Regions from separate parts of the Streptomyces sp. NBC_01257 genome, predicted to be linked through region 1. Evidence: predicted binding sites of a transcription regulator. Region 1 holds the regulator's gene; the other holds the start of a gene.

Region 1 (15,457 bases):
CGATCTTCTTCGTCGCCTTCGCCTTCTTCGTCGAGTCGTCCTCGTCGTCCTCGCCGAAGGCCATGTTCAGCATCGCGACGTTCTCCTGGCCGAGCTGCTGGAACAGCGGCTCGTTGCCCAGGCGGCGGGCCGAGTCACCCGTGCACTTCTCGTCGCCGCCCATGATCGCGAACTTGACGCCCGCGATGTGGAGCAGCTCGGCGAAGGCCTTGGTGGTCTTCTTCGCGCGGTCCTCCAGGGCGCCGGCGCAGCCGACCCAGTAGAGGTAGTCGACCTCGGTGAGGTCCTCGACGTCCTTGCCGACGATCGGGACCTCGAAGTCGACCTCCTTGGTCCACTCGACGCGCTGCTTCTTGGCGAGACCCCAGGGGTTGCCCTTCTTCTCCAGGTTCTTGAGCATCGTGCCCGCCTCGGACGGGAACGCGGACTCGATCATCACCTGGTAGCGGCGCATGTCGACGATGTGGTCGATGTGCTCGATGTCGACCGGGCACTGCTCCACGCACGCACCGCAGGTGGTGCAGGACCAGAGGACGTCCGGGTCGATGACGCCGTTCTCCTCGGCCGTGCCGATCAGCGGGCGCTCGGCCTCCGCGAGGGCGGCCGCGGGGACGTCCTTGAGCTGCTCCTCCGTCGCCTTCTCGTTGCCCTCCATGTCCTTGCCGCCGCCGGCCAGCAGGTACGGGGCCTTGGCGTGCGCGTGGTCGCGCAGGGACATGATCAGGAGCTTCGGGGAGAGCGGCTTGCCCGTGTTCCAGGCGGGGCACTGCGACTGGCAGCGGCCGCACTCCGTGCACGTGGAGAAGTCGAGGATGCCCTTCCAGGAGAACTGCTCGACCTGGGAGACACCGAAGACGGCGTCCTCGGCCGGGTCCTCCCAGTCGATCTCCTGGCCGCCCGTCGTCATCGGCTGCAGCGCGCCCAGCGCGACCGCGCCGTCCGCGTTCCTCTTGAACCAGATGTTCGGGAAGCCGAGGAAGCGGTGCCAGGCGACACCCATGTTGGTGTTGAGCGAGACCGTGATCATCCAGATCAGCGAGACGCCGATCTTGATCATCGCGGTGAAGTAGATGAGGTTCTGCAGGGTGCCGAGCGCGAGTCCCTTGAAGGCGAGGACCAGCGGGTACGAGACGAAGTACGCGGCCTCGTAGCCGCCGACGTGGTGGATCGCACCCTCGAGACCGCGCAGGGTCAGGATGGCCAGGCCGATGACGAGGATGACGTACTCGACGAAGTACGCCTGCCAGGCCTTCGAGCCCGCGAACCGGGACTTGCGGCCGGCCCGGGAGGGGAGGTTCAGCAGCCGGATGGCGATCAGCACGAGGATGCCGACCGTCGTCATCAGGCCGATGAACTCGATGTACAGCTCGAACGGCAGCCATTCGCCGATGATCGGCAGCACCCAGTCGGCCTTGAAGAGCTGTCCGTACGCCTGGAGCAGCGTCGGCGGCAGCGTCAGGAAGCCGATCGCGACGAACCAGTGCGCGAAGCCCACGATGCCCCACCGGTTCATCCGGGTGTGGCCGAGGAACTCCTTGACCAGGGTGATCGTGCGCTGCTTGGGGTCGTCGGTGCGACTGCCTGCCGGTACCGGCTGTCCGAGGCGGACGAACCGGTAGATCTGCGCGACGGCTCGGGCGATGAGCGCAACGCCGACGACGGTCAGCACCAGCGACACGATGATCGCGGCGAGTTGCATTTGGGGGCTCCTCGGGCCTGCGAGGGTGGGATTCAGCGGTGGTCGCTGATTACTCAGGTGATTACTAAGCAGTAACTTAATCAGTCTGTGCTGACACTATCCACTTATTCCGCCGTCCTGTAGCCGGGCAGGCGGTGATCTGTGTCGCTCAGGTCTGCCTTGCCGTGCCGCACAAGGCCACGGGCCGCTTCGCGCAGGGGTGCGCCGACGGCTTCCGCGAGGATCGCCAGGTCCAGCGCCGGGCGGTGGTGCTCGGCGTAGTGCTGGTCGAGGAGGGCCGGTTCGTCCCACGGCATCGTCGAACGGTGGCGCACCTGGGCCAGGCCGGTCAGGCCGGGCTTCAGTTCCTGCCGCCAGTCTCGCGCACCGGTCGCCCGTTTCCGTACCTCGGCCGGCGTGAGCGGCGCCGGTCCGACCAGCGCCAGCTCTCCGCGTACGACATGGGGCAGCCGGGAGATGACGTGCAGCCGCAGCCGCCGGGTGCGCAGCGACCGCAGCACGAAGGGCCGGCCGCCCGCTCCCACCCGGGTGGATCGGGTCAGTACGCCCCCGGGGCCGCGCTGCACGGCGAGGACCAGGGCGGCCGCGGCGAGCAGGGGGGCGGCCAGGAGCAGCAGGGCCGAGCCGAGGGCCAGGTCCAGGGTTCGTCCGGCCGTGGGGCGGGGCAGGCGCGTCAGTGGGGCGAGCCGCTTGAGTGCCCTGAGTGCTTCGGAAGCCCTGGGCGTCCTGAGTGTTCCCGCGAGGTACGGGCGGCTGCCGCGCCTTGCCGGGCCTCGTCGTTGCCGCGGCCCGTGATGCCGGCCTTGCCTCTGCGTCTGCATCGTTCGCACCTGCCTGGTTCGGCGGTTCGTGTGCCGGTTTTGCGCGGCTCACGGCATTTTGTGACAGAACGATCCCATGAGGCGATGATGGGGAGGGCCGTGTGGCCCGTGGGGCGGGTCGGTGTCGCCCGGGTGCCGCCCGTAAGTGGGCCGAACGGCGTGTGTCCGCCGTCACGCATGGCGGTGTTTTCGCTGGTGGCGGCCGGTGCGTGCACAATAGTTGAGTCGACTCGACTCAGGTCTGTTGACTCTGGGGCGGGTGTCATGCATCCTTGAGTCAGATCCACTCAAGTAGTCAGTTGGAGGAATTGAAATGGCACGTGCGGTCGGCATCGACCTGGGCACGACTAACTCCGTCGTCAGCGTTCTCGAAGGCGGCGAGCCCACCGTCATCACCAACGCCGAAGGCGCCAGGACCACGCCGTCCGTCGTCGCTTTCGCGAAGAACGGCGAGGTGCTGGTCGGCGAGGTCGCCAAGCGCCAGGCAGTGACGAACGTCGACAGGACGATCCGTTCGGTCAAGCGCCACATGGGCACTGACTGGAAGATCGAGATCGACGGCAAGGGCTTCAACCCGCAGCAGATGAGCGCCTTCATCCTGCAGAAGCTCAAGCGTGACGCCGAGTCCTACCTGGGCGAGAAGGTGGCCGACGCGGTCATCACCGTCCCGGCGTACTTCAACGACTCCGAGCGTCAGGCGACGAAGGAGGCCGGCGAGATCGCGGGCCTGAACGTCCTGCGTATCGTCAACGAGCCGACGGCCGCCGCGCTGGCGTACGGGCTCGACAAGGACGACCAGACGATCCTCGTCTTCGACCTCGGTGGCGGCACCTTCGACGTGTCCCTCCTGGAGATCGGCGACGGCGTCGTCGAGGTGAAGGCCACCAACGGTGACAACCACCTCGGTGGTGACGACTGGGACCAGCGCGTCGTCGACTACCTGGTGAAGCAGTTCGCCAACGGGCACGGCGTGGACCTGTCCAAGGACAAGATGGCTCTCCAGCGTCTCCGCGAGGCCGCGGAGAAGGCGAAGATCGAGCTGTCGTCCTCGACGGAGACCTCGATCAACCTGCCGTACATCACGGCGTCGGCCGAGGGCCCGCTGCACCTGGACGAGAAGCTCACGCGCTCGCAGTTCCAGCAGCTCACCGCTGACCTCCTGGACCGCTGCAAGAACCCGTTCCACAACGTCATCAAGGACGCGGGCATCCAGCTCTCCGAGATCGACCACGTCGTTCTCGTCGGTGGCTCGACCCGTATGCCGGCCGTCGCCGAGCTCGTCAAGGAGCTCACGGGCGGCCAGGACGCCAACAAGGGTGTGAACCCGGACGAGGTCGTCGCCATCGGCGCCTCGCTCCAGGCCGGTGTCCTCAAGGGCGAGGTCAAGGACGTCCTGCTCCTCGACGTCACCCCGCTGTCCCTCGGTATCGAGACCAAGGGAGGGATCATGACCAAGCTCATCGAGCGCAACACCACGATCCCGACCAAGCGCTCCGAGATCTTCACGACGGCCGAGGACAACCAGCCGTCCGTGCAGATCCAGGTCTACCAGGGCGAGCGCGAGATCGCGGCGTACAACAAGAAGCTCGGGATGTTCGAGCTGACCGGTCTGCCGCCGGCCCCGCGCGGTGTGCCGCAGATCGAGGTCGCGTTCGACATCGACGCCAACGGCATCATGCACGTCGCTGCCAAGGACCTCGGCACCGGCAAGGAGCAGAAGATGACCGTCACCGGTGGCTCCTCGCTGCCGAAGGACGAGGTCAACCGGATGCGCGAAGAGGCCGAGCAGTACGCGGACGAGGACCACCGCCGTCGCGAGGCCGCCGAGTCCCGTAACCAGGGCGAGCAGCTCGTCTACCAGACGGAGAAGTTCCTCAAGGACAACGAGGACAAGGTCCCCGGTGACGTGAAGACGGAGGTGGAGACCGCGCTCACCGAGCTGAAGGAGAAGCTCAAGGGCGAGGACACCGCCGAGATCCGCACGGCCACCGAGAAGGTCGCGGCCGTCTCCCAGAAGCTGGGCCAGGCGATGTACGCCAACGCCCAGGCCGAGGGCGGACCGCAGGCCGAGGGCCAGCCGGGTGCCGAGCAGGCCCAGGCCGACGCCCAGGACGATGTCGTCGACGCCGAGATCGTCGACGACGAGAAGGACTCCAAGGGCGGTGCGGCGTGACCGAGGAGACTCCGGGCTTCGAGGAGAAGCCCGACGTCCCCTCCGGCGCCACCCCTGACGACGCCGAGCCGAAGGCCGCCACCCCCTCTTCGGAGGAGGAGGCGGCCCCGGCCGGGGACGCGAACCTGACAGCCGGTCTGACCGCTCAGCTGGACCAGGTCCGCACGGCGCTCTCCGAGCGCACGGGCGACCTCCAGCGGCTCCAGGCCGAGTACCAGAACTACCGCCGCCGTGTGGAGCGGGACCGGGTCACGGTCAAGGAGATCGCTGTCGCGGGTCTCCTGTCCGAGCTCCTGCCCGTGCTCGACGACGTCGGCCGGGCCCGTGAGCACGGTGAGCTCGTGGGCGGGTTCAAGTCGGTGGCCGAATCGCTGGAGACGGTCGTCGCCAAGCTCGGACTGCAGCAGTTCGGCAAGGAGGGCGAGCCCTTCGACCCGACGATCCACGAGGCCCTGATGCACTCGTATGCGCCGGACGTCACCGAGGACACCTGCGTGGCGATCCTGCAGCCTGGGTACCGGATCGGCGAGCGCACCATCCGTCCCGCGCGGGTGGCGGTGGCCGAACCCCAGCCGGGGGCGGCACCCGCGACCGCGAAGGAAGAGAAGACAGACGACGAGGAGAGCGGTGGCGGCGAGGAGGTCTGACATTCTGTCCGACCACCTGGCAGTACATCGCCCGGCCACCGGGCCTCGCGTACGGAGCACGCCGCACACCGGCCTGATCCGTACGGGAGGCCCCCGGCCGGTCGTCCGGAAGGAGGGACGTCGATGAGTACGAAGGACTTCGTCGAGAAGGACTACTACAAGGTTCTCGGCGTCCCGAAGGACGCCACCGACGCCGAGATCAAGAAGGCGTACCGGAAGCTCGCCCGCGAGTTCCACCCGGACGCCAACAAGGGCGACGACAAGGCGGAGGAGCGCTTCAAGGAGATCTCCGAGGCGAACGACGTCCTCGGTGACACCAAGAAGCGTAAGGAGTACGACGAGGCCCGCGCCCTCTTCGGCAACGGCGGGTTCCGCGCCGGACCCGGCGGGGCCCAGGGCAACTTCAACTTCGACCTCGGAGACCTCTTCGGAGGCGCCCCGGGCGGCGGCCAGGGCGGCGGTGCCGGCGGTTTCGGCGGCGGCGGTCTGGGAGACGTCTTCGGCGGCCTCTTCAACCGCGGCGGAGGCGGCGCAGGCACACGCGTGCAGCCGCGCCGCGGCCAGGACATCGAGTCCGAGGTGACGCTCAGCTTCACCGAGGCGGTCGACGGGGCCACGGTCCCGCTGCGGATGTCCAGCCAGGCGCCCTGCAAGGCGTGCTCCGGCACCGGCGACAAGAACGGCACCCCGAGGGTCTGCCCCACCTGCGTCGGCACCGGACAGGTCTCGCGCGGCAGCGGCGGCGGGTTCTCGCTCACCGATCCCTGCGTGGACTGCAAGGGCCGGGGCCTCATCGCCCAGGACCCCTGCGACGTCTGCAAGGGCAGCGGCCGGGCGAAGTCGTCCCGCACCATGCAGGTCAGGATTCCGGCGGGCGTCTCCGACGGCCAGCGGATCCGGCTGCGCGGCAAGGGCACCCAGGGCGAGCGCGGCGGACCGGCCGGCGACCTCTACGTCGTCGTCCACGTCGACGCCCACCCGGTCTTCGGCCGCAAGGGCGACAACCTCACGGTCACCGTGCCCGTCACCTTCACGGAGGCGGCGCTCGGCGGCGAGGTGAAGGTGCCCACGCTCGGCGGACCGCCGGTCACCCTGAAGCTTCCGGCCGGTACGCCCGGCGGGCGCACCATGCGGGCCCGCGGCAAGGGCGCGGTCCGCAAGGACGGCACCCGCGGCGACCTGCTCGTCACCGTCGAGGTGACGGTCCCCACGGACCTGGGCCCCGAGGCCCGGGAGGCCCTGGAGACCTACCGGAAGGCGACCGCGGACCAGGACCCGCGGGCGGAGCTGTTCCAGGCAGCGAAGGGAGCTTGAGGTGGACGGCCGGAGACGTAATCCGTACCAACTGACCGATGAATCCCCGGTGTACGTGATCTCGATCGCGGCCCAGCTCTCGGGCCTGCATCCGCAGACGCTGCGCCAGTACGACCGCCTCGGCCTGGTCTCGCCCGACCGCACGGCCGGGCGCGGCCGGCGCTACTCGGCCCGTGACATCGAACTGCTGCGCACCGTGCAGCAGTTGTCGCAGGACGAGGGCATCAACCTGGCCGGTATCAAGCGCATCATCGAGCTGGAGAACCAGGTCGCGGCCCTCCAGCAGCGGATCGCCGAGCTCTCGGCGGCCGTCGACGGGGCCGATGCGGCGCTGCAGCAGCGCGAGGCGCAGGTCCACGCCTCGTACCGGCGCGACCTGGTGCCCTACCAGGACGTGCAGCAGACCAGCGCCCTGGTGGTCTGGCGGCCGAAGAGGCCGAAGGACTGAGGGGATTCGTCCCCGCCACGGAGAAGCCCGTCATCCCGGAACGTCAGGGGCGGCGGGCTTCTCCGTCGTCGTGACCGGCGGCACGGGCTCGGCGATGCCTGAGCGGACGAGCAGGGCGCCGAGGTGGGTGCGGCTGGTGGCGCCGAGGATCTGCATGAGCTTGGCGATGTGGGCGCGGCAGGTGCGGACGCTGATGCCGAGGGTGCGGGCGACGGCCTCGTCCTGTTTTCCCTCGATCAGGAGGCGCGCGATGCTGTGCTGGACGGCGGTGACCGGGACGCCGGGCAGCGTGGTGGGGAGCTGCTGGGTGAACGGGGTGGCCCCTTCCCACAGCGTCTCGTAGATCCCGGCCAGGAAGCCGACGAGTGCGGGGTGGCGGATCTCCAGGGCGGCGCTGCGGTCGGGGCTGGCCGGGAGGTAGGCCACCTTGCGGTCGAAGATGAGGAGGCGGTCGACGACCTGCTCCATGGTGCGTACCTGGAGGAGGCTGCTTGGCAGTTGGCCCATGTACGCCTTGAGCGCGGGGCTGTAGCGCGCGGAGTGCTGGTAGATGTGGCGCAGCCGGACATCTCGCTCAACAGTGGGCAGGGTGCCGGCCAGCGCTGTCCGGAGCTCTTCGGGCGACCGCGTGCTGCCGGGCTGAATCGTCAGGATCTCGGCGTGTGTCTCACTCAGTGAACGGGCGATGCCCGCCTGGATGGCCGGTGGCCCGACGATGACGTCGATGCTGCGATGCGGGGCGTCACCGAAGGACGTCAGCGGTACCAGCGCCCTCGCCAGCAGGTCGGAGGCCCGGACCTGGTCCACCAGGCCCTGGGCCAGGGGGCCCAGCAGGCGGGCGAGGGCCACCGAATGCGGTACGGGGCGCAGGAGCCCGCTGTCGTGCGGGTCGGGCAGGAGGAGCGCCGTATCGACGAGACAGGGCGTTGCTTCGGTGGCTGACCGGGCGAGGCTGCCTTTGCCCAGTGCTTCGGCGTAGAGGCTGACAGCCGCGTCGCACAGTCCGCGGTCGCTGTGTTCGTGCACGGGCGGCGCCGTCATGCCTGGGTGCCTCCGGCGATGCCGGACTGGACGAGGAGGGCGCCGAGGTGGGTGCGGCTGGTGGCGTCGAGGGTCTGCATCAGCTTGGCGATGTGGGTGCGGCAGGTGCGGACGCTGAAGCCCAGCTTCCGTGCCACTGCCTCGTCGTGGTGTCCCTCGACGAGGAGGCGGGCGATGCTGTGCTGGACGGCGGTGACGGGAGTGCCTGGGGCGGCCGTCTGCAGGTGTTCGGCGATCGGGGTTGCCTGCGCCCACAGGACTTCGTACACCTGTACCAGGTAGCGGACCAGTGCCGGATGCCGGATCTGGAGAGCCACATCGCGGTCGGCCGTCGCGGGGATGAACGCCACCGCGTGGTCGAAGATGATGAGCCGGTCGATGGTCAGCTCCATCGTTCTGACCTGTACCTGCCCTGGCGGCATCTGCTCCAGGTAGTTCCGGACGGGGGCGCTGTAGCGGGCCGGGTGCTGGTAGATGTGGCGGAGCCTGGCACCTCTTTCCACAGCTGACAGGCCGTTGGCGAGTCCCTGCTCGATCTGCTCGGGTGATCGGTGACCGCCCGGCTGAGCGGTCAGGACCTCCGTTTCGGCGGCGGCAGCCGCCTCGTGCAGGGCGGAGTCGATCAGCCGTTTGCCTTCGAGCACGGTGATGGAGAGGTTGGGGTCCTCGCTCGCGATGGCCGCCAAGGGTGCCAGGGACTCGACCAGTGCGGCGCTGCGGCGTACCTGTTCATGGACGTTGCGCGTGATGGGCTGCAGCAGATGGGCGAGCACGGCCGAAGGTGTTGCCGGGCGCAGCATCGCCGGATCACGCGGGTCCGGGTGGAGCAGTGCCATCTCGATGAGGCAGGGGGCCGGTGCGACCTCGGCTCGTGGGAGACGCCCTCGGCGCAGGGATTCGGAGTAGAGCCGGATTGCCGGCTCGCACAGTTCGAAGTCGCTGTGCGGGTGATCTGGTATGCCCGTTTCCGTGCCCATCTGGACCCCCCCATTCTTTGCAGTGCAACAAGATGACGGTGGTGAAACCCTAGCGACCGAGGGAGTGTTGACGTGTCGGGGGAGCCGGGAACTCTCCCGGCTGATCCAGGGCACGGCCATGCTCTCCCCCTTGCGTGGCGGTGCCCCCGGCCCGGGGGTGGGGACTTTGGGTGCCGGCCGGTCAGGAGTCCTGTTCCAGGATTCCTGACCGGGCGATCAGATAGCCGAGTTGCGCCCGGCTCTTGGTGCCGAGGGCGGCGTTGAGTTTGGCGATATGAGTCCGGCAGGTGCGCACGTTCATGCCGAGGCGCCGGGCTATCGAGTCGTCGACGTGTCCCTCTACGAGGAGTTGTGCGATGGAGCGCTGGACACCGCTGATGCCTTCGGGGGTGGGGTCGTACCGCACGTCTTCGAGGAGTGGGGTGGCGCGCTGCCAGAGTTGTTCGAAGACCCTGGTCAGGTATGCGACGAGCCCCGGGTGGCGCAACTCCAGTGCCACTTCGCCATCTTCCTGTGCCGGGATGAAGGCCACCGTGTGGTCGAAGACGAGCATGCGCTCGACGAGTTCTTCGAGGGTGCGGATCTCGACCTTTCCCTCCGCCAGGCGTTCGGCGTAGGCGTACGTTCCGTGATGGTGCCGGACGGTGTGCTGATAGAGCGTGCGGATGCTGACGCCGCGGTCGATCACGGCCTGTCCGCGTTCGACGCCCTTGCTCAGAATGAGCTCGCTGCGACCACCGCCCGGCTGGATGGTGAGTACTTCGGTGGTGCACTCTGCCGTTGCGACATCGATGGCGGCATTGATTCTGGCGTTGCCTTCCAGCACGGTGATGGCGTGCGTGGTCGGCGCGTCCTGAGCGCTGATGTCCATGAACGGTTCGAAGGATTCGGCCAGTTCGAGGGAGCGTCTGCGCCGGTCCTGGATCTCCCGCTCGATGGGGTGGAGACGCTGGGCGAGCGCGGCCGACGGCGGCACGGGACGGAGCCACTCGGGGTCGTCGGGGTCCGGGTGCAGCAGGGCGAAGTCCATCAGGCAGGGTGCGGGTGCCACGTCTGAGCGAGGTATTCGTCCGGATCGCAGTGCACTGGCGTAAAGGCGCTGCCCTGCTTCGCACAGGTCGGTGATCCCATGAGGATGTCCGGTATTGGGTCTACTTGTGGCCATATCTCCACCCCCCATGTTCTTGAACCAGCAGGAACATGATGCATCGACCCAGTGGTGTTCGCGTCCTTGGGTGAGACATCGTCTTACGTGCGGGGGAGATGACCCATCAAGTGAGGACGAAGCCGAAATGTATAAGCGAATGCTTCGCTCGGTGCTTGCCACTGCGTTTGCGGGGGCCTTGGCCTACGGCGTGCTGGGTGCCACGGACATTACGTGGGGGGGCGCTCCCTCGGCATCGAGTCACGTCGCGGCAATCCCCGCCGGTGACATCACGTGGGGCGGCGTTGCGCCGAAGGATGCCAAGGGTGACATCACGTGGTCCTTCACGCCGACTTCGGCGGGCTCCTGACATGACCACCCCGCCGGACGACCGGACCTTCAGACGCGAGATGGCGACCGCTTACCGCTCAGGGTGGCATTTCATCGACCTCGTCACGGCACTCCCCCATCGTGGTGATTCGTTGATGGTCACTCTGTTCGGTGATCCCGTCGTCGTCGCCCGCGAGGACGACGGGGAACTGCGCGCCTACCGGTGCCTCCGCAAGCCGCGTGGAGCACCGCAGCCCGTCCGCTGCACCATCCGGTACGACATGATTTTCGTGAACCTCGCACAGCGTGACCACCAGTTGTTCGAACCCGAGACCATCGCCGCCACCCCCCGCAGTGCCTGAGCGATCCCCCGTCGTTCCACGTCGCTCAGACACTCCCCCACACAACGGCGCCACCGTGACCTGAACACGGTGGCGCCGTTGTGCTACTCCCGGAGACATTCCGGTCGGAGCGGCACAGAAGGTGTCGAAGTTCGCCGTCTGTGTGGGTGGGGGCACGGTCCTCCATGCTCCGCCCTGCCACCCCCAAGGGGCATTCATGAGCGGACACGAGGTCGAAGAACTGCCGGGCCGGCGCGGAGACGACGGCGAAGCCGCCCGTGCCGTCGCGTCGCTGCTCCATCGCGAGGTGGAGGTCTCCTTCGACGACGCGGTGCGGGGGAAGGTCTTTCTGTCCCTGTGGCTGAGGGCGGCCGCGGTGGCGTTCGGCGTGCTGCTCCTCTTCTGCTTCGTCGGGCTCATCACCCTGGCCGGTGATCCGCAGAGCGGTCTCGGGATCATGGGGATCGGTCTGCAGATCGCCATGATCGCCTTCGTCGCGGTGTTCCTGGCGTCGAGGACCGCCGAGCCGGTCGGGGAGTGGCGGGTGCTGCTGGACGGCGAGGCCGAGGAGGAGCAGCGCGCCGAATCGGCGTACGCCGGGATCGCGAGGGCCGTGCGGGAGCGCCGGCTGCCCGTCGAGCCGGTGTTCCGGCGCATCCGCACGGCGGGCGCGCACCCCCGGGTGACCCACCGGATGGTGCTGCGGGACGGGAGCTACGTCGCGTACCTCTCGGTGTTCGCCTACGGGTCGAGCGTCTACCTGGGCTGGGTGATGTGGCGCAGCCGGCGCGGCACCGAAGTCGTCGGGCGCGTCCTCGCCGACTTCGCGGCGGACTTCGGCGGCGCCGACCCGGAGAAGGCCGCGATGCGGGCCGAGGCGCCGCGCGCCCTGCGGGAGGCGCTGCACGCCGCCGCGCTGGAGGGGCTGTCCGTCGCCGTCGACGGGTGTGTGGTCGCTCCCGAGGCGGGCTTCCCGCAGGGGCTCCCGCCCGTCGAGGAGGAGGACGCGGTCGCGGCTCCCCTCCCGGCCCAGGCCGCGGCGCCCGCGCCGATGGCGCCGCCGCCCGTGCCGCCCCGCAAGCCGTGGGCGAAGGGCGGCAAGTGAGGGCGGGCGCGGTGCCGGCGCTCAGGGGCGGTGCGGTCAGCCCCGGCCGAGCGCCCGGTCCAGGGTGATCTCGATGACGACGCGGTCCGGATTGGGCGACGGCGTGCGCTCGTAGCGCTCCGTGTGACGGCGTACCGCCTCGTCGACCCTGTCCTGCTCCGTGCGGACCCTGGCGACGCCCTCCAGGGTCGCCCAGCGCCTCCGGTGGACCTGACAGGCGGCGACGCGGGCGCCGTCCGGGCCCGCGGCCAGGATGTTGGCGACCTTGCGGCTGTTCCTGTTGGTGATGATGCGGGCGAGACCGGCCTCGGGGTCGTACGTCACGCAGACCGGCACCACGTGCGGGGTGCCGTCGGGGCGGGGGGTGGTGAGGGTGCAGAGGTGGGACTCGCGCCAGAAGGCGAGGTACTCCGGGCCGGGATCACGTACGTCGACTGCCATGGGGTCAGCGTAGGCAGCACCGGGCCGCGCTGCGGTGGCGGGCGGCCGGACCGGCCGGTTCACTCGGACAGTGTGGGTCCGTGAGGGGCTGCCCCTTTTTGCCTTGAGTGGAATAGACTCAACTTTGTGCACGTTGATCGTGTCAGTAGTGAGGACGGACCAGTCACCGCAAGGAGGAGAAAGCGCACGTGGACGCCGAGCTGACCAACAGGAGCCGGGACGCCATCAACGCGGCCACCAGCAGGGCCGTGAAGGACGGGCACCCCGATCTGACCCCGGGACATCTGCTGCTCGCGCTGCTGTCGGGCGAGGACAACGAGAATCTCGTCGATCTGCTGGCCGCCGTGGACGCGGACCAGATCGCCGTACGCACCGAGACCGAGCGGCTCCTGGGCGCGCAGCCCAGCGTGACCGGCTCGACCGTCGCCCCGCCGCAGCCCAACCGCGAACTGCTCGCCGTCATCTCCGACGCCGCGCAGCGCGCGAAGGAGCTCGGCGACGACTTCATCTCCACCGAGCACCTGCTCATCGGTATCGCGGCCGAGGGCGGCCGGGCCGGTGAGATCCTCGACGGGCAGGGTGCCAGCGCGAAGAGGCTGCTGGACGCGTTCGAGAAGAGCAGGGGAGGGCGCCGGGTGACCACTCCGGACCCGGAGGGCCAGTACAAGGCCCTGGAGAAATTCGGTACGGACTTCACGGCGGCCGCGCGCGAGGGCAAGCTCGACCCGGTCATCGGGCGCGACCAGGAGATCCGCCGCGTCGTCCAGGTGCTGTCCCGCCGCACCAAGAACAACCCGGTGCTCATCGGTGAGCCCGGCGTCGGCAAGACGGCCGTCGTCGAGGGGCTCGCCCAGCGCATCGTCAAGGGCGACGTCCCGGAGAGCCTGAAGAACAAGCGGCTGGTCTCCCTCGACCTCGGCGCGATGGTCGCGGGGGCGAAGTACCGCGGCGAGTTCGAGGAGCGCCTGAAGACCGTCCTCTCCGAGATCAAGGAGAGCGACGGCCAGATCATCACCTTCATCGACGAGCTGCACACCGTCGTCGGCGCGGGTGCCGGCGGCGACTCCGCCATGGACGCGGGCAACATGCTCAAGCCCATGCTGGCCCGCGGTGAGCTGCGGATGGTCGGCGCCACCACGCTCGACGAGTACCGCGAGCGGATCGAGAAGGACCCCGCCCTGGAGCGCCGCTTCCAGCAGGTGCTGGTGGCGGAGCCGTCCGTCGAGGACACCATCGCGATCCTGCGCGGGCTCAAGGGCCGCTACGAGGCCCACCACAAGGTGCAGATCGCGGACTCCTCCCTGGTCGCCGCCGCCACGCTCTCCGACCGCTACATCACCTCGCGCTTCCTCCCTGACAAGGCCATCGACCTCGTCGACGAGGCGGCCTCCCGGCTGCGCATGGAGATCGACTCCTCGCCCGTCGAGATCGACGAACTCCAGCGCTCCGTCGACCGGTTGCACATGGAGGAGCTGGCCCTCAAGAACGAGACCGACACCGCCTCCAAGCAGCGACTGGAGAAGCTGCGCCGCGACCTCGCCGACAAGGAGGAGGAGCTGCGCGGTCTCAACGCCCGCTGGGAGAAGGAGAAGCAGGGCCTCAACCGCGTCGGTGAGCTGAAGGAACGCCTCGACGACCTGCGCGGACAGGCCGAACGCGCCCAGCGCGACGGCGACTTCGACACCGCGTCCAAGCTGCTGTACGGGGAGATCCCCGGCCTGGAGCGCGAGCTGGCCGAGGCCGCCGAGGCCGAGCAGGAAGCGGCGAAGGAGCCCAAGGAGACCCTGGTCAAGGAAGAGGTCGGGCCGGACGACATCGCCGATGTCGTCGGCGCCTGGACCGGCATCCCGGCCGGCCGGCTCCTGGAGGGCGAGACCCAGAAGCTGCTGCGCATGGAGGAGGAGCTGGGCCGGCGCCTCATCGGGCAGACCGAGGCCGTGCAGGCCGTCTCGGACGCGGTACGCCGCACCCGGGCCGGTATCGCCGACCCCGACCGGCCCACCGGATCGTTCCTCTTCCTCGGCCCCACCGGCGTCGGCAAGACCGAGCTGGCGAAGGCCCTCGCCGACTTCCTCTTCGACGACGAGCGGGCCATGGTCCGCATCGACATGAGCGAGTACGGCGAGAAGCACAGCGTGGCCCGGCTGGTCGGTGCCCCGCCCGGGTACGTCGGCTACGAGGAGGGCGGCCAGCTGACGGAGGCGGTCCGCCGCCGCCCGTACAGCGTGGTCCTGCTGGACGAGGTCGAGAAGGCCCACCCCGAGGTCTTCGACATCCTGCTCCAGGTCCTCGACGACGGCCGGCTCACCGACGGACAGGGCCGGACGGTTGATTTCCGCAACACGATCCTGATCCTGACGTCCAACCTCGGCAGCCAGTACCTGGTCGACCCCCTGACCAAGCCCGAGGAGAAGAAGCAGCAGGTCATGAATGTCGTACGGGCCTCGTTCAAGCCGGAATTCCTCAACCGGCTCGACGACCTCGTGGTCTTCTCCGCGCTGTCAGGCGACGAGCTCGCCCACATCGCGGGGCTCCAGATCGACCGGCTCGCCAAGCGGCTCGCCGACCGGCAGCTCACCCTCGACGTCACCCCGGCCGCCCTGGCCTGGCTGGCGGAGGAGGGCAACGACCCGGCCTACGGTGCCCGGCCGCTGCGCCGCCTCATCCAGACGGCGATCGGCGACCGGCTCGCCAAGGAGATCCTCGCGGGCGAGATCACGGACGGCGACACGGTCCGCGTGGACCGGGCCGGCGACGGTCTGATCGTCGGCGCGGCGAGCTGACCGGAGCACCTGTTCCGCGACCCGCGGCCCCGGTCCCCGCCGGCTGGATATCAGCTTGTGGCGGATCGGGGCCGTCCGGGCTTGCCATGCCCCGCCCGGCATGGGAGAGGATGGCAGCCAACCGCACGAAGGGAAATTACGGTGAGCATCGATCCGTCCTCGATTCCTAACTTCGGGGGCCAGCCCGAACCGC
Region 2 (15,457 bases), 1.8 Mb from region 1:
ATCAGCAGCGAACCGATGGCCAGGGTCTCGCCCATGCCCCAGTCGATCGTGCCGTCCTCCACGGAGGCCGCACGACGCTGCATCTGCGGCATCAGGCGCGGGTGGACGGTGATGTGGTCGGGGATGTTGACCTGCGACTCGGCGATCCGCTTCACGACCTCCTGGGAGACCGCGGTGGTCACCGCCACCGGGAACTCGGCCCGGGGTTCGGACACATGCGGCTGCGCCGGGTGCGAGGTGGCCTCGCGGACCTCCGCGAACACCTTCTCCAGCTGGCCCTGGAAGTCCTGGAGCGCCTGCTCCGCCTCTTCCAGCGTGATGTCGCCGCGACCGATGAGGGACTCGGTGTAGAGCTTGCGCACCGAGCGCTTCTTGTCGATCAGGGTGTACATCTGCGGGTTGGTGAACTGCGGGTTGTCGCCCTCGTTGTGACCGCGGCGGCGGTAGCAGATGAGGTCGATCACGACGTCCTTGTTGAACGCCTGACGGAACTCGAAGGCGAGCCGCGCGACGCGGACGACGGCCTCGGGGTCGTCGCCGTTGACGTGGATGATCGGCGCCTCGATCATGCGCGCCACGTCGGTGGCGTACATCGAGGAGCGCGAGGACTCCGGGGCGGCGGTGAAGCCGACCTGGTTGTTGATCACCACGTGCACGGTGCCGCCGGTGCGGTAGCCGCGCAGCTGCGACATGTTCAGCGTCTCGGCGACGACGCCCTGGCCCGCGAAGGCCGCGTCGCCGTGGAGCGCGACGGGCAGGACGGTGAAGTCCGTGCCGCCCTTGTTGATGATGTCCTGCTTGGCGCGGGCGATGCCCTCCAGGACCGGGTCGACCGCCTCCAGGTGCGAGGGGTTGGCGGCCAGCGAGACCTTGATCTGCTCGCCGTCCAGACCGGTGAAGGTGCCCTCGGCGCCCAGGTGGTACTTGACGTCGCCGGAGCCGTGCATCGACTTCGGGTCGAGGTTGCCCTCGAACTCCCGGAAGATCTGCGCGTACGACTTGCCGACGATGTTCGCCAGCACGTTCAGCCGGCCGCGGTGGGCCATGCCGATGACGACCTCGTCGAGGCGGGCCTCGGCGGCGGAGTCGATGACCGCGTCGAGCAGCGGGATGACGGACTCGCCGCCCTCCAGCGAGAACCGCTTCTGACCGACGTACTTCGTCTGCAGGAAGGTCTCGAACGCCTCCGCGGCGTTCAGCCGGCGCAGGATGCGCAGCTGCTCCTCGCGCTCGGGCTTGGGGCGCGGACGCTCCACCCGGTCCTGGAGCCACTTGCGCTGCTTCGGGTCCTGGATGTGCATGAACTCGATGCCGGTGGTGCGGCAGTACGACTCACGCAGCACACCGAGGATGTCGCGGAGCTTCATCATCGTCTTGCCGGCGAAACCGCCGACCGCGAAGTCCCGCTCCAGGTCCCACAGGGTGAGGCCGTGCTCGGTGATGTCCAGGTCGGGGTGCTTGCGCTGGTGGTACTCCAGCGGGTCGGTGTCGGCCATGACGTGGCCGCGGACCCGGTAGGAGTGGATCAGCTCGAAGACCCGTGCGGCCTTGGTGACGTCGTCGTCGTGCGAGGCGTCGATGTCCTTGAGCCAGCGGACCGGCTCGTAGGGGATGCGGAGCGCCTTGAAGATCTCGTCGTAGAACTCGTTCTCGCCGAGCAGCAGCTGGGAGAGGATCCGCAGGAACTCGCCGGAGGCGGCGCCCTGGATGACCCGGTGGTCGTACGTCGAGGTCAGCGTCATGACCTTCGAGATGCCCAGCTTGTTCAGGGTGTCCTGGGACGTGCCCTGGAACTCCGCCGGGTAGTCCATCGCGCCGACGCCCATGATGAGGCCCTGTCCGGGCATCAGGCGGGGCACCGAGTGGACGGTGCCGATGCCGCCGGGGTTGGTCAGCGAGGCGGTGACTCCGGAGAAGTCGTCCATGCCGAGCTTGCCGTTGCGGGCCCGGCGGACGATGTCCTCGTAGGCCTGCCAGAACTCGAAGAAGTTGAGCGTCTCGGCCTTCTTGATGGCCGCGACGACCAGCTGGCGGTCGCCGTTCGGCTTCACCAGGTCGATGGCGAGGCCGAGGTTGACGTGCTCCGGCTTCACCAGGGTCGGCTTGCCGTCCTTCTGAGCGAAGGAGTAGTTCATCGCCGGCATGGCCTTGAGGGCCTGCACCATCGCGTACCCGATGAGGTGCGTGAAGGAGATCTTCCCGCCGCGGGCGCGCTTGAGGTGGTTGTTGATGACGATGCGGTTGTCGAAGAGCAGCTTCACCGGGACGGCGCGGACGGACGTGGCCGTCGGCAGCTCCAGCGAGGCGTTCATGTTCTTCGCGACCGCGGCCGACGGGCCGCGCAGCGTCACGTACTCGGGGCCGGCCGAGGCCTCGGTGGCCGGGGCGGCGGGGGCCTTCGCGGCCGGAGCCGGTGCGGGCTTCGCCGGGGCGGCCTTCACCGGAGCCGCCGGGGCGGCAGGTGCGGGCGCCGGGGCAGCGGGTGCGGCCGGAGCCTGAGCCGCGGGCTGCGCGGGTGCGGCAGGCGCGGTGGTGGGGGCCGGTGCGGTGGCGGCAGGTGCCGCGGGCACCGCAGCCCCCGCGGCTGCGGCGCCGGGAACGGGCTTGTCCGCCGTGCCGGACGTACCCGGCTTGTAGTCGGCGAAGAAGTCCCACCAGGCGCGATCGACCGAATTGGGATCCTGGAGGTACTGCTGGTAGATCTCGTCGACGAGCCACTCATTGGGGCCGAAAGCAGCAGCCGGGTTCGTACCCGGGCTGGCTTGGTCGGTCGAGATGCTCGAGTTACTGGGGGACTGAGACGACACGGCGGCAACCGCCCTCTTCCGCTTCACAAGGTGATGGACAGCGGAAATCAAGGCTACGCCTCCCCGGCCGTTCTCTGCAGGCCGGGCCGGTCTTCGTCGTGCAAGTCACATCGAAAGTCGGGTTTCGGGGCAGGAAATGGCGGGAAACAAGCTTGGTTCCGCTTCGCTCCGGGTACGCGAGACCGCCGTAACGGCCCCTTGGACCGTACCCCTTGTTCAGAACACGTAGAACGTGCCCTTCCGGTTCGAACCCTATGTCAACCGCGCGGCTGATGAGTCCCCGGAAGGGTGACGCGGATGCGGCAGCCGCGAGCCGATTCGGCCACACCGATCCGGCCGCCGTGCAGATCCACCGCCCAGCGGGCGATCGCCAGCCCCAGACCCGTACCGCCGTCGCTGCCCGGACCGTGCGGGGACGGCACCTCGCCCCGGTTGAAACGCTCGAAGACCCGGTGCCGCTCGGACTCCGGGATACCGGGGCCCTCGTCCCGGACCTCCAGGTGCAGTGACTCCGGCTGCGCCCCGCGCCGGGCGCGCACCGTGACCCGGCCGTGCGGCGGGCTGTGCTTCACCGCGTTGTCGATGAGGTTGGCCACCACCTGGTGCAGCCGCTCCGCGTCGGCGTGCGCCGTCAGCTCCGGCGGGGACACGTCCAGGTGCAGATGGACGTCGTTGCGGGCGTGGTTGCCGGAGCCCGAGGAGAGCCGGCGGTGCGCGGCGGCGAGGTTCGCCTCCTTCAGCACCCCCGACAGATAGGGCCACACCTCGAAGCGCCTGGCCTTCAGCGTGACCACGCCGTTGTCCAGCCGGGACAGGTCCAGCAGCGTCTCGACCAGCCGGCCGAGCCGCTCCGTCTGTTTGAGGGCCGTGCGCATCGTCTCGGGATCGGCCGAGGACACCCCGTCCACGACGTTCTCCAGCACGGCTCTCAGCGCCGCGATGGGCGTGCGCAGCTCATGTGAGACATTCGCCACCAGCTCCTTGCGGTGCCGGTCCACGGCGGCCAGGTCGTCCGCCATCAGGTTGATCGTCTGCGCCAGGTCGCCGAGCTCGTCGCGCCGGTCGGCGCCGCTCACCCGTCTGGTGTAGTCGCCGTGCGAGATCGACCGGGCCACCGCCCGCATCTCGTCCAGCGGCGCGGTCAGACCGTGGGCCACGAACTGGGTGATCAGCAGGGTCGCGATCACCGAGAAGACCGTGATGAACCTCAGCTCGGTGCGCGTCCGCAGGGCCACCATGAGCAGCCCGGTCGTGATGAACACCGAGACGACCACGAGCGTGCCCAGCTTGGCCTTGATGGAGAACGGCCGCAGCCCCCGCACGGGACCGGTCATGGCGCGGGGGTCTCCAGGGCGTAGCCGACGCCGTGCACGGTACGGATCCGCTCCGCGCCGATCTTGCGGCGCAGGGCCTTGATGTGGCTGTCGACGGTACGGGTGCCCGAGGCGTCCGCCCAGTCCCAGACCTCCGCCAGCAGCTGCTCACGGGAGAGCACCGCGCGCGGCGTGTTGGCCAGGCAGACCAGCAGGTCGAACTCGGTCGGCGTCAGATGGACGTCGTCCGCACGGACCCGCACCCGGCGCTGCGCGTGATCGATCTCCAGCTCACCGAGGCGCAGTATGCCGCTGCGGGGCGTCACCGCGGCCAGCGCGGCCCGCTCCACCCGGCGCAGCAGGACATGGACCCGGGCCGCCAGCTCACGCATCGAGAACGGCTTGGTCATGTAGTCGTCGGCGCCGACGCCGAGTCCGACCAGCATGTCCGTCTCGTCGTCCCGGGCGGTCAGCATCAGCACCGGCACCGGGCGCTGGGCCTGCACACGCCGGCAGACCTCCAGGCCGTCGAAGCCGGGAAGCATGATGTCGAGCACCATCAGATCCGGCTGCCAGGCCTCGGCCGCGTCCACGGCCGCCGGGCCGTCGAGCGCGGTCTGCACCAGGAAGCCCTCGGCCCGCAAGCGGGCGGAAATGGCATCGACGATCGTGGCATCGTCCTCGACCACCAGCACGCGGCGCTGCGCGCCCGGGGTGGCCGCGACACCTGTGTGGGTGGTGTGTGTCTGTTCCATCGCCCCGCCCCTGCCCGTTCTCACGGAGGACATTCCCCCGGACGTACGGTTTTCGCTCGTGAATTTCGTGGGTGATCCCGCTATCGGTCAGCAGCGTAAAGGCAGCGGACGGCTTCCGGCTACGCAGGGTGCAAGGGTGCGGGGGCGGGACGGGCGAACGGAAGTGGCGGAGTGTCGCTCTTGTGGCACTTGGCCCCCGGGCGTCCCGGGGCTCGCATACCCGGCGGGGGAATCTCAGTCCGCTCGAATTGCGAGATGGACCACGTCCGGCACACCTCGGGCAACACCTACTTCTTCGGTCCGAACCCCCCGGAATCCGGCATTCCGCAGAGCTTGTTCGAACTCGGCGGACGGCTGTGCGGACCACACCGCGAGCACTCCGCCCGGCGTCAGCCGGGCCCGGCAGTCGGCGAGACCGGCGGGGGAGTACAGATTCCCGTTGTCCTCGGTGACGGTCCAGTCCGGTCCGTTGTCGATGTCCAGACACAGTGCGTCGTAACGGTCCGTAGTCGAACCGAGGTACGCGACGAGGTCCGTCGTCAGGACCGCGGTCCGCGGATCGGCGAGCGCCGCCGCCGAGAGCCCGGCCAGCGGCCCGCCCCGGTGCCAGTCGACGATGGCCTGCTCCCGCTCGGCGACCACGATCCGCCCCCAGCGCGGTTCGGCGGCGGCCCGGACGAGCGAGAACCCGACACCGAGCCCGCCGATCAGCACCGCGGGCTCCCGCCGACCGGCGGGCAGTGCGGCGAGCGCGGCATCGATCAGCAGCCGCTCGGAGCGCCCGTCCGACGTGTCCATCAGGAAGCACCCGTTGGCGATGATCTCGAAGTCGTCACCACGCCTGCGCAGGACGACCTCCCCGTACGGTCCCTCACGGCGGTCCAGGGTGACGGGGGCGAGGGCGTCGGGGCCGAAGGTGTGGGACATGGCGCTGGTCTCCGGTGCAGGTGGGTCGGTGTCACCGTCATCCTGGCCCGCCGGTGGCGGCCGGGCCAGCGGTTTGGCTGATCCGCCCCTGATCGGACGGGGTCAGCCGCGTTCGGGACGCGGACCGCGTACGGCGAACAGCACGGCCCCCGCCGCGTACGCCGCCGACGCCACCAGCCACGCCCCGGTCTGCGGCCCCGGCTGCATCGGCCAGGCCCAGACGGAGGCCGCGCCGCCGGGGGTGCGCGGCGCGGCCAGGTACACCGCGCCGCCGTAGACCGTCATCGGCAGCCAGCTCAGCCGGGCGCCGGTCAGCGCGGCGGAGGCGGCCGCCACCCCGGTCGCGCCGAGCACGTTGCGGATCATGCCCGGGGCGCCGAAAGCCTCGGGATGTCCGGGGACGGCCAGGGCGAGCGCCGCCGCGGCCGGCCCGGTGAGGGCGAGCAGATGCAGCAGCCGCCGCGGCCACCAGCGGCGCACCGCGGTCCGGTCGAGCTCGTCGGCAGCGGCGTACAGGCTGGTGCCGATCGCGGCCGACACCAGCAGCGGGGCCAGCACGAGGACCGGGACGCGTCCCGTGTGGCCGAAACGGTCCTCCAGCCGGGCCGCGGCCCAGGCGGCGAGGAGCACGACGCCGGCCAGGGCGGCGGCGGTGCGGGGGAGGCCGCGGGACCGGACATAGAGGACCGGCAGCCCGGGCCGGAGCGCGGAACGCGGCGTGGCGGCGGGGCTCACAGGACGGGCACCTCCGACGGGGTGCAGCTCGTGCGCGTGGCCAGAAAGCGGCCGAGCCAGACGCGGCGCTCGGAGGCGGGCATGGCTTCGAGCCGGCGGAGCTGAGGGGTCCGCTCGGTGCCGAAGTACCGGGCGGCGTCGGGACCGGCGAGCCAGCCCCTGACGGCTTCGTCGGTCGCCATGACGCGGTCGGTGTGGAGGGTGTCGGGGCACTCCCGGTTCACCACCCCGTAGGTCACCTGCCAGACGAAGTCCTCCGGGTGCTGAAGCCGCCCGCGCAGGAGGTACCCGCCGACGTACGGCGTCGGCACCCGGACCTCGGTGGAACCGTCCAGGGGTTCCTGGTCCACATAGCGGGCCGGAGCGCCCGGCACCCCGTCCAGCCGCCCGAACAGTCCGGACAGCGCCCGTGAGACCTGCGGCAGCAGCGACTCGTCGTACTCGGTCAGGCAGAGCCGCGGGGTGCCGTCCGCGCAGACGGGCCGGGAGGCGGCCGGGTCCTCCCGCAGCAGGTCGGGGCCGGCGTGCGTGATCAGCGGGGCGACCGCGGCCGCCACGGCGAGCGGCACGACGGCGAGGAACCTGCGCCTGGCCGCATGGGCGATCAGCGCGGCCAGGGCGAGGCCGCAGGTCCACGCCGCCATCGCCGGGGCGAACCACCACACCGGCAGCGTCCTCTCCAGCGCGTACTGCATGGCCGGATCGAGGTACTGCGCCGAGGAGTCGTAGTAGTCAGGCACACCGAGGACGAGGTACAGCACGACGGCGAGGGCGGGCGCGGCCAGCCGCCACCGGCACCGCTGGCCGACGACGAAACCCACCGGCCCGACGGCCAGCAGGAAGGCGCAGTCCGCGACGGCCACGGAGGGAAAGGGGCTGCCGCCCCCGGCGTACGGCCAGGTGGCCACCAGCGAGCCGGCGAACACGACCAGATACCCGGCGACCGCCCACAGCGCGATCGGCAGCGCGGCCACCGCGACCCGCGTCGACCGGGCGCGTGGGGTGGTGCTCCAGAGTCCGGCGGTCGAGCGCCGGTGGTCGCGGGCGCCCTGCCGGCAGGAGGCGGCCGCCACCAGCGGACCGGTGAGCAGGGTGGCGGCGGAGTGCAGGTAGCCCTGGGCCTCGCCCCAGCCGCCCTGCCAGGTATCGGCCTTGGCCGCCATGGTGACGCCGAGCATGAGTACCACGCAGCCACCGGTCCACGGCGCGATGCCGCGGCGCAGTTCGGTCCGCAGCGCGAGGAGCGTCGGGCGGTACGCGGCGGGCGGGCGGGTGCGGCGGGGACCGGGGGAGTTCTCCTGTTCGGCGGCCAGGGTGCCGGTCGTCGTCATCGGGCGGCCGCCGTCGCCCGGTGGCTGTGCAGAGCTGCGGTGTAGCCCCGCTCGGCGGGGCTGCCGTCGAGCCGGTCCCCCTCGCCCCCGAGGGCCGCCAGCTCGGCCGTCGTCCCCCGGTACGCGATGCGGCCCGCCTCGACGAGCGTCACGTCCGCGCAGGCCGTGACCACGTCCTCGACGAGGTGCGTGGAGAGGATGACCGTGGCGCGCTCGCCGAGTTCCCGCATCAGCGCACGGAACTCCACCCGCTGCTCCGGGTCCAGACCCGCGGTCGGCTCGTCGAGCAGCAGCAGCTCCGGTTCGTTGACGATCGCCTGCGCGATGCCCACGCGCCGCACCATGCCGCCGGACAGGGTCTTCATCCGGACGTCGATCCGGTCCGTCAGACCCACCCGGTCCACCGCACGCTCCACCGCGCCCGCGATCACGGAGCCGTCCATCTCCTTCAGCCACGCCACATAGGCGACGAACTCGCGGACGGTGAAGCCCGGGTAGTAGCCGAACTCCTGGGGCAGGTAGCCCAGCCTGCGCCGGACCGCCGCACGACGGCGGTGATCCGCCGACGCTCCCACCTCGTCGCCCAGCAGCTCGATCCGGCCGGAGGTGGGAGCGGTGGCCGTGGACACCACCCTGATCAGCGACGTCTTGCCCGCCCCGTTCGGCCCGAGCAGCCCGTGCACCCCGGGGCCGAAGCCGAGATCGATCCCGTCCAGGGCGGTCGTACGGCGATGCCGGACCGTCAGCCCCGAGACCCTGACGGTGCTGTTCATACGCTCACGCTCACGACGTCGTCTCCAGGTGGTCGAAGGATCGGCGGCGCAGGGCCAGCAGCCCGGCGCAGCACACGGCCGCCAACGCCCAGCCGCCCTGTGCGGCGGGCCCCGCGAAGTACCGGGCGGCCAGCCGCGCCGTCTCGGCGGCCGGCGAGGGCGACATCCCGAAGGCCGGTACGGCGACGGCGGCGGCCCAGCACGCGGCGATGGAGGAGGCCCCGGTGCGGCAGCCGACGTACGAGCCGAGCGCCAGCGCGCCCAGCGTCATGGCCAGCCCGGGCAGCAGCCACGCCACGGCCCCCGGCCCCCCGGCCGATGCGGGCAGTACGGCCCAGGCGAGCGTCAGCACCGGGACGGTCACCGCGAGCACCGCGGCCGTCCTGATCAGCAGCAGCCGCAGCCCGCCGCCCGGAGTCGTCGCGGTGATCTCGTGCATCGGGTCGGCGGAACGGCCGTACGAGAGACCGACCCCGGCGAGCGGCAGCACCGGGGCGACGACGAGGAGCAGCGGCCGCACCGAGCCGCCGAGCCCGCCCCCGTACGCGAGGGCGACGGCGCCGAGTGCCACCAGCACCAGCGCCGCCGCCCACGCCCCCCGCAGGGCGGGCCCGGCGGCCCACAGCACCCGCCCGACCCGGGTGGCGGCCCCCCGCCCCCGCGCACGCCCCCACGTGCGCAGGGCCCCCCACCCCGGCGCGCGCCCCCGCGAGCGCACCGGTTCCGCGGCCGCGGCGGCGAGCACCGCCGCCCTGACCCCCTCCAGCAGCGGCAGCGCGTCCCCCCGGCCGCACACCGCCCCCGACACCCGGTCCGCGCAGCGTGCACAGGACTCGACGTGCTTCTCCAGGGACCAGGCCTCGGTCTCGGCGGCGGTGCCCGCCGCGTACCGCAGGGCCAGTTCGTCTGCCACGTGCCAGGCCGTCATGCGATGCCTCCCAGCGGTCCGCTCTCCACGACCAGCCGGTCCAGCGCGGCCCGCAGTTCGCGCCGGGCCCGCAGGGCACGGGTCTTGACCGTGCCCTCCGGTATGCCGAGCAGCCCGGCGGCCTCCCGGGTCGTCAGCCCGTCGATGACCGTCGCCCGCAGGACCTCCCGGAGTTCCGGCGAGATCCGGTCGAGCGCGGCACCCACGTCGCCGTACTCCAGGCCCGCCAGCACCCGGTCCTCGGCGGACGGCACGTCGGCCGCCCACTCCGCCCCGCCCGCGTGCTCGGCCTGCGCCACCCGCTCCGTCCTGGCCCGGCTCCGCCGCGCGTCGACCAGCCGGCGCGCGGCGATCACCCAGAGCCAGCCGCCGGCCTCGGCACCCCGGTGCGCACCGGCGGAGCGCCAGGCCGTGACGAAGGTGTCCTGGAGCACCTCCCGTACGGTCTCGGCGTCCGCACAGCGGCGGTTCAGCCGGGCCAGCAGCCATCCGGCGTGCCGGTCGTACAGGGCGGCCAGGGCCGTCGTGTCCCCCTGGGCGACGGCACGCAGCAGCGCCTCGTCGTTCCGGTCGTCCCCCGAGGGGCGCAAGTGGCTCACACCCTCTCTATCGGAGGCCGGACGCCACTCGGTTCACGCACGGCGCGAGAAGGCGCCGCCCGGGCGGCCCCGGCCGTTCAGGACTGCGGCGGTGTCCAGACGTACGGCGTCGTCGTGGTCACGGCGTGGAAGCCGAGCCGGCGCAGGATCGGGGCGCTGTCGTCGGAGGCGTCGACCTGGAGGTAGCGGCTTCCGCGGGCGACGGCCAGCCTCGCGCGGGTGGCGACCAGGGCGCGGTAGATCCCGCGGCCCCGCCACGCGGCCAGGGTCGAGCCGCCCCACAGTCCGGCGAACTCCGTACCCGTACGGAAGACCAGCCAGGCCGCGGAGACGACCTCGTCGCCGGCCTCGGCGACGAAGACGGCGATCTCGTCGGGGGCGGTGGCGACCCGGGCCATCAGGTCGTCGCCCAGCCAGCTCCAGTCCTCGCCCCAGATCTCCGACTCCACGACGGCGATGCGCCGCAGATCGGCTTCGGCGGTGACCTGCCGGATCGTCACACCGTCCGGCAGCACCGGGTCGGCGGCCATCTCCTCCGCGCGGCCGATGAGGACCGCCTCCCGCTCCTCGGGGACGAAGCCCGCGGCGCGCAGACGGTCGGTCAGGTCGGCCGGCAGGTCGTGGCCGCGGGTCTTCCACTCCACGGCCTCGCCGCGTGCGGCGAAGTGGTCGCGCTGCCGGGCGATCAGCTCGTCGAGCTCGGCCCCGCGCACCCCCACGTCCCGGGGCGTGGTCACGAAGCCGCGGAACTGGCCCACGACGCGCAGCAGTTCGCCGTCCCCCTCGTAGTGGACGCCCTCGGGCGGATTCGGGGGCGCACCGCGCATGTTCTCGTCGTAGGCCTGGAGCAGGCCGGCGGGGCCGGACGAGGATGCATCGGTCGACGAGGCTTCGGGCAACGGGGTTTCGGTCGCTTTGGTCACAGCAGAGAGCGTACGAGGCGGCGCAAGCGCTTTTCCGGGCTCCGGGCGGCTCGTGACGGTCTCAGCGCGCCCCGGTCCGCGGCGCCGCGAACCTCACGTCCGCCGCCGGGACGGTGACCTCGGCGTCCCCGCTGATGGCCCAGGCGGCGACCCGTGACACCACCGCGGCCGGGACCGCCGCACTGATCCCCGGCGCGGCCGGGATGTCCTGCGTCGCATGGGCGTCGTGGGGCAGGACGACCCGGTAGCCGAGGGCCAGGGCCGTGCGGGCCGTCGCCTGGACGCACATCTCCGACATCACGCCGCACACAGTGACCGCCTCGACGCCGGCCCCGCTCAGCAGGGAGCCCAGCGACGTCTGCGCGAAGCCGTCGTCCCTGGTCTTGCGGATCACGAACTCCGTCGGGCCGGCCTCGACGGGGAGGTGGAGCGCCCAGCCCGGGGTGTGCGGCTCGTCGTCCGGGCCGGGCGCACCGTCGTTCTGGAGGTGCACGACCAGGGCGCCGGCCCGGCGCGCCCGCGCGATCAGGTCAGCCGTCCGGTCGAGCAGCCCGGCCGCGCCGGGAACCGCCCGGCCGCCGGTCACCCCGGCCTTCTGGACGTCCACGACGAGCAGGGCGTGCGAAGGGGGCGCGGCATCGGTCATGGGGTCATCCTCTCCGGCCCCGCCGCCGTCCTCCACGGAATTTCGGCGGGACTATGCCGGCCGTCGCCGGCGTTGCACGGGGCACACGGCGACAGCCTCGCCCGTACCGCGATCGCTCACAGCGAACGCACCCCGGGGAACATTGAGCGGCTCACGAGCATTGAGTCTTCATAGCTCAACTTGAGTGCTGAAGGGGAGATCATGGCTACTGAGTCCAACGTCGTCACACCGCTGACCCTGCCTGTGCTGCCGCTCGATGACGAGGTCGTGCTGCCCGGAATGGTGGTTCCGCTCGATCTGTCCGACGCCGAGGTCCGTGCCGCCGTCGAGGCCGCCCAGGCCGCGGCGGGCGAGGGCGGTGGCAAGCCCGAGGTGCTGCTCGTTCCGCGCGTCGACGGCTCGTACACCGGGATCGGTGTCATCGGCACGGTCGAGCAGGTCGGCCGGCTGTCCGACGGCGATCCCGGCGCCCTCATCCGCGGCCGCGGACGGGTGCGGATCGGGGCCGGGACCAGTGGTCCCGGTGCCGCGCTCTGGGTGGAAGGGACCCGGGTCGACGTCTCCGTCCCCGAGCCCCTCCCCGGAGCCGTCGCCGAGCTGGTCAAGGAGTACAAGGCGCTCGCCACCAGCTGGCTGAAGAAGCGCGGCGCCTGGCAGGTCGTGGACCGGGTCCAGCAGATCGAGGACGTCTCCGCGCTCGCCGACAACTCCGGATACTCCCCCTTCCTCAGCATCGCCCAGAAGGTGCAGCTGCTGGAGACCGCGGAACCGGTCGCCCGGCTGAAGCTCGCCGTCCAGTGGCTCGGCGAGCACCTCGCCGAACAGGACGTCGCCGAGTCGATCGCCAAGGACGTCCAGGAGGGCGTCGACAAGCAGCAGCGCGAGTTCCTGCTGCGGCGCCAGCTCGACGCCGTGCGCAAGGAGCTCTCCGAGCTCAACGGTGAACCCGGTGCCGGCGACGAGTCCGACGACTACCGGTCGCGCGTCGAGGCCGCCGACCTCCCCGAGCACGTCCGCGAGGCCGCGCTCAAGGAGGTCGACAAGCTGGAACGGTCCTCCGACCAGAGCCCCGAGGGCTCCTGGATCAGGACCTGGCTGGACACCGTCCTCGAACTCCCGTGGACCGAGCGGACCGAGGACGCCTACGACATCAGGGGCGCCCAGGAGATCCTCGACGCCGAACACGCCGGCCTGCAGGACGTGAAGGAGCGCATCACCGAGTACCTCGCGGTGCGCAAGCGGCGTGCCGACCGCGGACTGGGAGTGGTCGGCGGGCGTCGCGGGGGAGCCGTGCTGGCCCTCGTCGGCCCGCCCGGGGTCGGCAAGACCTCGCTCGGTGAATCCGTGGCGCACGCCATGGGGCGCAAGTTCGTCCGCGTCGCGCTCGGCGGTGTCCGGGACGAGGCGGAGATCCGCGGCCACCGGCGCACGTACGTCGGCGCGCTCCCCGGACGCATCGTCCGCGCCATCAAGGAGGCCGGTTCGATGAACCCGGTCGTCCTCCTCGACGAGATCGACAAGGTCGGCTCCGACTTCCGGGGCGACCCGGCGGCGGCGCTGCTCGAAGTGCTCGACCCGGCGCAGAACCACACCTTCCGCGACCACTACCTGGAGGTTGAACTCGACCTCAGCGACGTCGTCTTCCTGGCCACCGCGAATGTGCTCGAAGCCATCCCGGAGGCGCTGCTCGACCGGATGGAACTGGTCAGGCTCGACGGCTACACCGAGGACGAGAAGGTCGTCATCGCCCGCGACCACCTGCTCCCGCGCCAGCTGGAGCGGGCCGGCCTGGAGAAGGACGAGGTCGCTCTCGACGAGTCGGCGCTGCGGAAGCTGGCCGGCGAGTACACGAGGGAGGCCGGGGTCCGGAACCTGGAGCGGGCCGTCGCCCGGCTGCTGCGCAAGGTCGCGGCCCAGCACGAGCTCGGTGACCGGGAACTGCCGTTCACGGTGACCGACGAGGACCTGCGCGGGCTCATCGGCCGGCCGCACCACGTCCCCGAGTCCGCCCAGGACCCGGCCGAGCGCCGCACCGCGGTGCCGGGCGTGGCCACCGGGCTCGCGGTCACCGGGGCGGGCGGTGACGTCCTCTTCGTGGAGGCGTCGCTCGCCGATCCGGAGACCGGGGCGTCCGGACTGACCCTCACCGGTCAGCTCGGCGACGTCATGAAGGAGTCCGCGCAGATCGCGCTGAGCTTCCTGCGCTCGCACGGCGCGGAGCTCGAACTGCCGGTCGCCGACCTCAAGGACCGGGGCGTGCACATCCACTTCCCGGCGGGCGCGGTCCCCAAGGACGGCCCGAGCGCGGGCATCACCCTGACGACCGCGCTGGCCTCGCTGCTCTCCGGGCGGCTGGTCCGCACGGATGTGGCGATGACCGGCGAGGTGTCGCTGACCGGCCGGGTGCTGCCGATCGGCGGCCTGAAGCAGAAGCTGCTGGCCGCGCACCGCGCGGGCATCACCACCGTGGTGATCCCCCAGCGCAACGAGGCCGATCTGGACGACGTCCCCGCCGAGGTGCTGGACACGCTGGAGGTCCACCCGGTCACGGACGTCCGCCAGGTGCTGGAGATCGCCCTGGCGCCGGCCTCGGCACCGGCGGAGCGAAGGATCCCGGCCGCGGCGTAGCTGTCACGGCGTGACGGACGCGGCACTGCGGACACGGCCGGTACGGACGGCCCGTCCCCCCTCGCGGGGAGGCGGGCCGTTCCGCGTGTCCGGCGGGCTCAGGGGCGGTAGATGGTCCCGGGGACCGGCTCGGCCGGGGCCATCAGCTGGGGCACGGTCACGAAGGTGTAGCCGCGCTTCTTCAGCTCGTGGATGATGCCCGGCACGGCGGGGACCGAGCCCTTGTAGATGTCGTGCAGCAGGATGATGCCGTCCCTGCTCGCCTGGTCGAGTATCCGCTTCTTGATCAGCGCGGAGTCAGTCGTCGAGTAGTCCTTGGCGGTGGCGCTCCACAGGATCTGCGACAGGCCGAGGTCCTTGCTGATCCCGGAGACGGTGTCGTCGGTCCGGCCCTGGGGCGGGCGCATCAGCCGCGGCTTCTTGCCGGTGATCGCCTCGATCGCGTCCTGCGTCTTCTCCAGCTCGGCGCGTATCTCGGCGGGCTTCTTGTCCGTCAGGATCTCGTGCGACCAGGTGTGGTTGGCCACCTCGTGCCCTTCGGCCTCGATGCGGCGGACGGTCTCGGGGTGCTTCTTCACATGGTTCTTGCCCAGCAGGAAGAAGGTCGCGTGGACCTTCTCCTTCTTGAGGATGTCCAGCAGGTGGGGGGTGTCCTCGGCCGGGCCCGCGTCGAAGGTCAGGGCGATGCACTTGGCCTCGCGGCAGTCCACCGGGCCGAACGAGCCCTTGGCGTCGGAGCCGGCGTCGCCGCGGGCGGATCCGGGGGCCGTGGTCTCCATCGAGCAGCCGCTCAGCGTCAGCGTGAGCGCCGTCACAAGAGCGACGGCCAACCCCGTACCGATCGACTTCGTCCTACTGGGCACGGCAGGTCACTCCCTCATGGCTTACACCGCACTTATGTGCGAACTGCAAGGACTATACATAGTGCGTATACACGCTATGTATAGGGGGTGTCCGTGCTGGTGGGGCGTACGGGACAGAGCCCGGCGACTGGGTGCGTCACCGGGCTCTGCGGGGAAGGACGGAAGGGCCGGGCGGCTGCCGGCGGGGGGCGGTCAGCCGTTGGCCAGTGCCTGTACGCGGTCGAGGGCG

What was found. Region 1 encodes HspR, which represses chaperone genes until heat shock. Its sites were predicted from a motif close to TTGAGNNNNNNNNNCTCAA; they were not measured.
Region 2: the regulator HspR is predicted to act here: its motif matches at 11,898-11,916, upstream of lon (endopeptidase La).

What each region holds. Positions count from the first base shown of each region.
Region 1 covers NZ_CP108472.1:4,329,825-4,345,281, reverse strand. Annotated here, with positions in the region: gene OG408_RS18615 ((Fe-S)-binding protein) at 1-1,699, opposite strand, end outside; gene OG408_RS18610 (sugar transferase) at 1,804-2,520, opposite strand; gene dnaK (molecular chaperone DnaK) at 2,834-4,693, shown strand; gene grpE (nucleotide exchange factor GrpE) at 4,690-5,340, shown strand; gene dnaJ (molecular chaperone DnaJ) at 5,464-6,654, shown strand; gene OG408_RS18590 (heat shock protein transcriptional repressor HspR) at 6,656-7,102, shown strand; gene OG408_RS18585 (helix-turn-helix transcriptional regulator) at 7,133-8,143, opposite strand; gene OG408_RS18580 (helix-turn-helix transcriptional regulator) at 8,140-9,120, opposite strand; gene OG408_RS18575 (helix-turn-helix transcriptional regulator) at 9,302-10,150, opposite strand; gene OG408_RS18570 ((2Fe-2S)-binding protein) at 10,636-10,956, shown strand; gene OG408_RS18565 (hypothetical protein) at 11,153-12,040, shown strand; gene OG408_RS18560 (pyridoxamine 5'-phosphate oxidase family protein) at 12,077-12,481, opposite strand; gene clpB (ATP-dependent chaperone ClpB) at 12,670-15,264, shown strand; gene OG408_RS18550 (YbjN domain-containing protein) at 15,406-15,457, shown strand, end outside.
Region 2 covers NZ_CP108472.1:6,157,755-6,173,211, forward strand. Annotated here, with positions in the region: gene OG408_RS26960 (multifunctional oxoglutarate decarboxylase/oxoglutarate dehydrogenase thiamine pyrophosphate-binding subunit/dihydrolipoyllysine-residue succinyltransferase subunit) at 1-2,807, opposite strand, end outside; gene OG408_RS26965 (HAMP domain-containing sensor histidine kinase) at 3,065-4,141, opposite strand; gene OG408_RS26970 (response regulator transcription factor) at 4,138-4,875, opposite strand; gene OG408_RS26975 (spermidine synthase) at 5,110-5,802, opposite strand; gene OG408_RS26980 (hypothetical protein) at 5,905-6,537, opposite strand; gene OG408_RS26985 (hypothetical protein) at 6,534-7,868, opposite strand; gene OG408_RS26990 (ATP-binding cassette domain-containing protein) at 7,865-8,641, opposite strand; gene OG408_RS26995 (hypothetical protein) at 8,652-9,569, opposite strand; gene OG408_RS27000 (RNA polymerase sigma factor) at 9,566-10,168, opposite strand; gene OG408_RS27005 (GNAT family N-acetyltransferase) at 10,246-10,995, opposite strand; gene OG408_RS27010 (cysteine hydrolase family protein) at 11,153-11,737, opposite strand; gene lon (endopeptidase La) at 11,939-14,365, shown strand; gene OG408_RS27020 (polysaccharide deacetylase family protein) at 14,464-15,144, opposite strand; gene OG408_RS27025 (lysozyme) at 15,421-15,457, opposite strand, start outside.